Regions from separate parts of the Actinoplanes sp. NPDC023714 genome, predicted to be linked through region 1. Evidence: riboswitches for the same ligand, from Rfam matches in the RefSeq annotation. Region 1 holds a riboswitch; the other holds the start of a gene.
The links. Region 1 has a riboswitch for cyclic di-GMP ahead of AB0G10_RS30995 (hypothetical protein). Riboswitches for the same ligand answer to the same signal wherever they lie in the genome.
Positions count from the first base shown of each region.

Region 1 (3,972 bases):
GGATGAAGGCGAAGAGCTCGGAGTTCGTGGACGCGGGCGGCCGCGTCTACCTGCCGGTGGCGCCGTCCGCCTGATCCTCGCTGCTCGCCGCGCTCGGCGTCGCGCTCGGCGTCGTGCTCGGCGTCGCGCTCGGCGTCGTGCTCGGCTTTGCGTGCGGCAGGAAGTCGTAGATCGGTTCGTGGTGCGCCTCGGGCTCGGGGGCCGGGGCGCCTACGGACTGGTTGAGCTCGGCGAGGGTCTCCATGGCCTTGCGCTCGGCTTCCGGCTTGAGGCGGATGGGGCGCTGCAGCGGAGGTTTGTCGTCGGCCGGTTGTTCGTCCTTGGCCGGGTCTTCGGCCTTCGCTGGCTCGGAGGTCTTCGCCGGCTCGGAGGTCTCCGCCGGCTCGGCGGCCTTCTTGCGGGGGCGGCGGGCGCGCTTCTTCGGTGCTTCGGGTTTGAGTTCTTCGACGGGCTCTTTCGCTGCTTCCGGCTCCGGTGTCGAGCTTTCCAGGGGTGAGGGCTCCGGCGTCGAGGGCTCCGGTTTCGAGGGCTCGGTGGGCGAGGAGATCTCCTGCGTGGGCTGTGTGGGCTGCTCCTCCGCGAACTCTTCCTTCGCCGGCTCGGGCTCGGGCTCGGGCGGGAGCGGGGCGGCCTTGGCGGCTCTGCGGGCGGGCGCCCGGCGGGCCGGCGCCGGCTTCGTCTCCGGTTGCGGCGGCCGGGGGACGGCCGAGGCGATCCGATAGCGGTAGGTCACCCCGTCGTCGCGGACCACGAAGTCGTCGGCGCCGTCCGGCCGGGTCCAGGTGAGGATCATCTGGCCGTACTTCTCGGCGAGCTTCACCAGGGCCGGGAAGCTGTCGACGATCACGACCGGTTTGCCGGGCGGGCTCGCCATCGGCTCGACCGGGACGAGAAGGTGCGGGTAGCGGCGTTCGATCTGGTTCCGGGTGCGCAGCGGCACGCGGCGGAAGGCCGTCGTGGCCACGGCCGCAGCCCCGATGAACGCGGCGAGCAGCAGGATGACCGCATACTTACGCGCTTGCGCGGCGGTGAGGAGATCCCTTCCGAGAAGGGAGATCTGGCGGGGGTACGCCTCGCCGCCCGATGTCGCGGCCGATCGTTCGACAAGGAGGCTCTGCGCGCCGCCGGCGAGAGCGAGCTGGACGTCGTTCAGGGTGAACGACAGCGTCGGTTCGAAGGTCGAGCCGTCGTCGTGACGGACGAGCGCGGTGACCGTCGCGGTGATGGGACCGATGTCCGAGCCGATCGCCTCACTCGCTTTCTTGGCACGATCCTCGAAGCCGTCGAGATCGAGCGAGACGGTGCCGACGAAGCGCTGTGCGGTGAACTTTTTGGCCTGTGCCAGCGGGATGGTGGAATGCCAGCCGGCCGACGACGAGAGCCGGGCACTCACTTCGACCTCGCCGGGCTTGCCGAGATACTGCATCCGCAGGACGACGAAGTCGGCGAGATTCCGGTAGATCGGATCGGGGGAGTACGCGGTGGTGCCGTCGTAGGCGGCGCTCCGCGGCACGTCAGCGGAGTAGGAGAAGGTCATCCGCTCGCCCGCAGCCGAAGAGGGAGCGGTGATCTGGGTCGCCGGTTTCATCCATCCGAGCACGCCTAGGGCGAGACCGAGAACGGTCAGCACGGCGGAGAACGCGGCGACGGCGCGGATGGCGGGATGCAGCCGACCGGCCGCCTTGGCCACGGCCGTCACCACCGCCCACGAGCCGCCTTGGCCAGACATGCCCTTCGCTCTCTTCTTCTGCCTGCCGCGCGGAACGTCCCGGCGGGTTCTCGCCGTGGCCGTGGCTGCGCCGCCACTGGCGATCAGGAATCCGAACATCCCGAGAGCGGTGGGGCTGAGCAGTGGTTTCAGCCATCTGCCGCCCTGGGGGACGTGCAGAACCGCGCGGCCGATGAGCTCATCCGCGGTGGGGTTGAGCGAGTCGGCCGACGGGTTGTTGTCTCCTTGGAAGACATAGCCGGTGAGCGGGTCGCCGCCGATGATGCGGTGGAGTGTCTCAATGCCTCCGACCCCATGGTATGCGGCGATCTGCCCCACTTCGTAGGAATCGAATTTGATCAGGAAGACCAGATCGTCCGCGTAGTACGTGGGGTTCATGCTCACCCCGTGAGTGACGACGTAGGAGAGTCGGTGTGTGCCGACCGCCCAAGCACCGATGGCCGCCATCATGAAGATGGCGGCCACGGCGATACGTCGGAACCTCGGAATGGCTACTCCGTGATGTGACGGCTCAATGCTGCGGTAGCAGCCATGGTGTCACCCGGGAGAACCGTCCGGAGGCGTTCTGGATCAGGCGACGACGACGCTCACGTCGAGGTCGGTCACGGCGGTGAGGTAGTCGGTGCCCGTGTTGGCGACCGTGCAGTTCCACACCGTGCCGCTGGAGTAGGTGCAGGTGAGCGCCTTCGACGTAGCTGCGTTGTTGCCGCTGTCGGTGCCCTTCAGGACTCCGGACACCGTCGAGGTGGTGGGAAGGGTCATGCCGCCGGAAGCCGTCAGGTCGAGGGTCGCGCCGACGATCTTGTTAGCGTCCGTGGCGTCAGCCTTCAGCTTCGCCGAGGTGAGGACTGCGCCCTCGACCGTCATGGTGGTGGTGCCACCGCCAACGATCTTGGTGAAACCGCCGCTGTTGGTCACGCCGGAGGCGGTGAAGGCGGTGCTTCCGGCCGCGACGACACCGGCGACGGCAATTCCACCAAGCAGCTGCAGCATGTTGCGCATAGAAGGTTTCTCCCCAAGGTCGGTAGCCCAGCCGGCCCGTAAGGCCCCGTGGCTTTGCGTCCCCGGCTTGCGCCGGGTTTGCTCTTTCGCCGTGAGCGGTTGCTCGCTGACGCCAGGTTGTTCGGCTGGGGTTCCGGGGGGCTGAGCGGTCGCGGAGACTTTTTCTGAAGAAACCGCACCTGATAGCGGGTGGGGTGCTAACGGGGTGCGAGGCGGCTTTTCGAAACGGTGAAATGGGGGCGGGGCGACCGTCGGGAGGACGGCTGCCCCGCGTACGAAGAAAGGTTTTAAAGCTTGTAGAACGTCACGTAGTGGTCCGGCGTGAAGTAGGCGACGCGCGTGCTCCGGTTCACGACGATGCGGTAGGCGTCCCGGGAGGCGCCGCGGGCGCGGGAATAGACGTCGTATTCGCTGTACGTGGCGGACGGCAGTTGACCTTCGCGGTTGTAGAACGTGCCGCCGGTGTAGTTGTAGTTGCCGTACGGCCAGGAGTACCAGCCGGCGCTCGTCGGCCAGCCCAGGGACTGCCAGCCGGTGAACGCGGTGCGCGCGGCCGAGCAGCGGCTGATCGTGCAGCTGTTGTGTACGGCGGCCTGAGCCGCGTCGGTGCCGGTCGGCGCGACGACCGCGGGCGCGACCAGAGCGGTGCCCGACAGGGCGAAGACCAGGGCGACGCCTGCGAAGAGGCGGCCGATTCGGGACAGCGGGCGGGATTGCCGGTCGGTGCGCATGATCGGACTCCGATGCCGTGGGGGATGACCCGGACATCGAATATCGTCACTTTCGGGCGGGGGTTGCGGTACCTCCCGGACCGATCATTTCATCGGCGTCCATCGACGCTTCATGCGCCGCCCAGGCCGTTCACCCAGTCGACGTACTCCGACTCCTGGCGTCCACCCCGGCCGCGCTGCGGCGGCGGGCCGCTGATCGAGGTGGGCTCGACGACCGGCGGGCGCGGCGTGATCCGGGGGTGCTCGGCGGTGTCGATGCCGGTCCGGGGACCCGGGTTGCCGGTGGCGAAACCGTCGAACGAGCCGGCTGGGGACGCCGGTGGGTTCTCCGGGCCGGAGCGGCGGCCACGCCAGCCTCGGCGCTGGCTCGGCGCCGCCTCCTGCTGACCGGAGAAGCGGGGCGCGGGCTCCTGCGGCCGGCTCGGGGAGAAGCGGCCCTGGGCGGGCGCTGCCTGGGGCGCGGCTGCCTGGTGCGTGGCGGCATGCGCGGGGCCGGCCTGCGACGGGCCG
Region 1 is NZ_JBFAAR010000008.1:199,440-203,411, forward strand. It holds gene thiC (phosphomethylpyrimidine synthase ThiC) at 1-74, shown strand, start outside; gene AB0G10_RS30990 (DUF5305 family protein) at 47-2,107, opposite strand; gene AB0G10_RS30995 (hypothetical protein) at 2,300-2,722, opposite strand; cyclic di-GMP riboswitch class I at 2,750-2,824, opposite strand; gene AB0G10_RS31000 (ribonuclease domain-containing protein) at 3,019-3,462, opposite strand; gene AB0G10_RS31005 (hypothetical protein) at 3,573-3,972, opposite strand, start outside.

Region 2 (3,972 bases), on a different contig from region 1:
ACGCCGGAGACGGTTCCGGTCACCGCAACGGTGCCGCCCTCCTCGCCCGTGACATCGTTGATCTTGAGTTCGGGCGCCTTGTCGTCGTTCTCGAGCGTCAGAACCAGCGAGTCCGACGTGCCGGTGACACGGGTGCTGCTGAGGTAGGAGTCACCTGACTTGGGCGTGAGGGTGAGGTTCACGGTCTCGTCGCGCTCGTTGACGAGGTCACCGTTGATCAGCATGACGCCGTAACCGGTGGTGCTCTCCGCCGGGATGGTCACCTCGGCGCTGCCGGCCGCGTAGTCGTTCCCCCCGACGCCGCTGTTGGTCGTCACCGCCGTGCCGGATCCGGGGTCGGTGAGCTCGAAGGTGACCGGGCTCTCGCTGCCGTTGCTGAGCTTGACCGGCAGCAGCACGGCGCTGGTCTCGTTCCCCTCCGGCATCGCGATGTCGTCGAAGACGAACGTCGGCTTGGAGTCGTCGTCGGTGATGGTCACCGCGTTGGTGGGCGTGGGGTTGGCCGCGCCGACCGGGTCGCTCAGGACGATGTTGAACGTCTCACCGGTGCCGCCACCCGGCTCGTAGACCGTGTCGCCGACGACGTCCACGGAGAAGGTCTGGGTGGTGGTGCCGGCCGGGAAGGTGAGGGTTCCGGACTTCGAGACGAAGTCCTTCACCGCCGTGGCCTTGCCGATGGCCGGCGCCTCCGCCTCGGTCGCCCACTTGACCTTGACGGTCCGGCCGGAGGCCGCGCTCAGCTTCGCCGTGATGGTACGGCTGGCACGCCCGCTGTTGCCCTCCTGCACCGTGGTGGTGTCGATGGTGACGTCGGGCTGGCTGCTGTCGTTGTCGGTGATCGTGATGTCGGCCTTCGACGGCGTGCCGAGCTCGGCGTTGGACGGGTTCGCCAGCTGAACGCCGAAGTCCTCGTCCGCCTCGTTCAACGAGTCGTCGGTGATGGTGATGGTCGCGTCCTCGGCGGTGTCCCGCGCGGGGAAGGTGACCGTCCGCGACGTCGACGCGGGGTACCCGAAGTCGGTGCCCTGGGTCGCCAGCTCGTGGTCCTCGTTCTTGGCGGTCGGCGGGATCGCGTCCCAGCGGACCGTGACCGGCTTGTCCGAGCCGAGGTCGAGCTCCAGCGGGATCGTCTTGGTGCCGGCGCCCTCGGACACCGTGGCCGTCAGCGAGTCGGCGATGCTGACCTTCGGAAGCGGGTCGATGTCGGTGATGCCGACCTGGACCGACGTGTTGGCCGGGGCCGCGACGTTGGTCGCGGTGCCGGTCACCGTGAAGTTCTCGAGCTCGGCGGAGTCCCGGACGTCGTCCTTGCCGACCACAATGTCCTTGGTCGCGCTCGTCTTGCCCTTGGCGATCGTGATCGTGTTCTGACCGGAGCCGAAGTCGGTGTAGTCGTTGCCCTTGGTCGCGGTGCCGTCGACCGCGGTCAGGGTGACCACGGTCTCCAGCCCGGACGGAGCGTCCAGCCTGGCGGTCAGGGTCGCCTTCGCGCCGCTGCCCTCGGTGACCGGACCGGTCGTGGTCAGCGTGTATCCCGGCGCGTCGTCGTTGTCGCTGATCGAGCCGGAGCCCTCCACCGTGGTCCCGCCCGACGTGGCGACGAGCTTCACCGTCTCGGGCGTGGCGCCCTCGTAGAGCGCGTCGTCGATCGTGCGGACCGTCACGGTCCGCGTCACGTTGGTCTCGCTGTCCGGGAAACTGACGGAGGTCGGTGACGGCGAGGTGACGAAGTCGGTGCCCGCCGTCGCGGCGTTACCGGATCCCGCCTCCGTCCGGAGCGTGTAGGTCGCCGTCGGGATGGTCTGGCCGGACCCGGCGCCTTCCCGGGTCAGCGTGAAGACGAGGTCACCGCCCTCGGTGATCGTGGGCGACGAGATCGTCACGTCACCGGCGGCCGCGTGTGCGGGCGAGGTGATCATGACCGTCGGGACGAGACCCACCGCCGCCGCAACAGCGATCGAGAGGGCCCGTCGCATCGACTTCGGGCCACGCAGCGCGAACGGAATCGAGCCGCTCTTGGCCGCATGGGCTTGTGGATAGCGCATGTGTTTCTTTCTCCTTCGGCGGCTGGGCTACCTCCGTTCGGGGAGGCCCCTGGCTTTGCGCCCCCGCCTCACGACGGGTTTGCCTGTTCGGGTACCGCGCCTGACAGCCGAAAACGAAAATGGCCGCCCAGGCACCGGGGAACCGGTATGTGAGCAGCGCAAACACCGGATCGTGATCCGGCATGAGGTCGCGCCTTCCGTAATCTAACCGGCGTATCGTCCCCTTACCGGCAGAACGGTTTTTTAAGTCGAATCGCCCTCAAGTAGCCCATGCCGCATCGCTGTGGTGACGGCCGCCGTCCGGTCCGCCACGTCCAGCTTGTTGAAGATCCGCAGGAGGTGGGTCTTCACGGTCGCCTCGGAGATGAACAGGCGTTTGCCGATCTCGGCGTTGGTGAGGCCGGCCGCCACCTGCCGCAGCACCTCGGTCTCCCGCGCCGAGAGCGCCGGCGGCGCCGGGGTGCGGACCTGCCGCACCAGGGTCGAGGCCACGCTCGGCGCGAGGACCGTCTCGCCGCGGGCCGCCGCCCGGACCGCGTCGGCGAGGTCGGCCGGGGAGGCGTCCTTCAGCAGGTATCCGGAGGCACCCGCCTCGATGGCCCGCAGGATGTCCCGGTCCGACTCGTAGGTGGTCAGCACCATGACCCGGACGCCGGGCGCCTCGGCGAGGATCCGGCCGGTGGCCTCCACCCCGTCGCCGTCCGGCATCCGCAGGTCCATCAGCACGATGTCCGGGCGGAGGACGACCGCCTGGGCCACCCCCGCCGTACCGGAGGACGCCTCGCCGATCACGGTGAGGTCGCTCTCGGCGTCGAGCATGCCGCGCAGGCCCATCCGCACCACGGGATGATCGTCGACGAGCAGGATCCGGATCATGCGGGGATCTCCAGTTCGATCGTGGTGCCGTCGGAGCCGTGCACGGTGAGCGTGCCGCCGACCTGATCGGCGCGGGCCTTCATGCCGGGAAGCCCGAACCCACCCGACATTTCGGAAATGTCGGAAATACCGCACCCGTCGTCCCGCACCATGAGCCGCACCGCATCGACCGAGTACGCCAGCACCACGGACACCGAACCGGCGTTCGCGTGCCTGCGTACGTTCGTCAGAGCCTCCTGCGCCGCCCGCAACAGCACCACCTCGACGGCGGTGGGCAGCTCCCGCACATCCCCGGTGACCCGGACCGTGGAATCCACGCCGGCCTCCTCGCTGAACCGGGCGGCCTGCCGGCGGATCGCCTCGGGCAGCGAGGCCGAGGCCAGCGCCGCGGGCGAGAGGGCGGCCACGAGCGCCCGCGACTCGGCCAGGTTCTCCCTCGCGGTGCGCACCGCCAGGGCGAGGCGCTCGTCCTTCAGCTCCGGGTCGGTCGCCTGGATCAGCGTGATGATGCTGGTGAAGCCCTGCGCCAGGGTGTCGTGGATCTCCCCGGCCAGCCGGTTCCGCTCGGCCGCGACGCCGGCTTCGTGGGAGAGCCGGGCCAGCTCGGCCCGGCTTTCGGAGAGCTCGGCGATGAGCGAGGCGCGCTCCTGGCTCTGCTCGACGATCTTGGTGATCCAGACCCCGATGCAGACCCCGGCGCCGGTGGAGATCGCCGCGATCACCAGGTCGATGCCGATGCCGCCGGGGTCGGCCCGGAGCTCCAGCAGGACCGGGATCACGTTCGCGACCACCACGAGGACGATCGCCCGGCGCAGCGGGACCAGCATGAAGAAGATCGGCAGGACCGCGAACATGAGCCAGGTCGCCACCGGCACGCAGGCGATCGCCACGGCGAAGAGCATCAGATGCGCCACGCAGACGACCAGGGCCGAGGTGTTCGCCGCCTCCCGCCGGATCAGCTGCCGGCCGGCGACCGCGTGCAGGACCGCCATCGCGGCGATGGCGGCGATCGCGCCGGCGCGGAGCGCGATCGAATAGCCGTCCACCATGA
Region 2 is NZ_JBFAAR010000001.1:1,107,612-1,111,583, reverse strand. It holds gene AB0G10_RS05280 (Calx-beta domain-containing protein) at 1-2,045, opposite strand, end outside; cyclic di-GMP riboswitch class I at 2,060-2,139, opposite strand; gene AB0G10_RS05275 (response regulator transcription factor) at 2,289-2,921, opposite strand; gene AB0G10_RS05270 (sensor histidine kinase) at 2,918-3,972, opposite strand, start outside.
Region 2: it holds a riboswitch for cyclic di-GMP, as region 1 does, so the genes downstream of both, AB0G10_RS05280 (Calx-beta domain-containing protein) here and AB0G10_RS30995 (hypothetical protein) in region 1, are expected to answer to the same signal.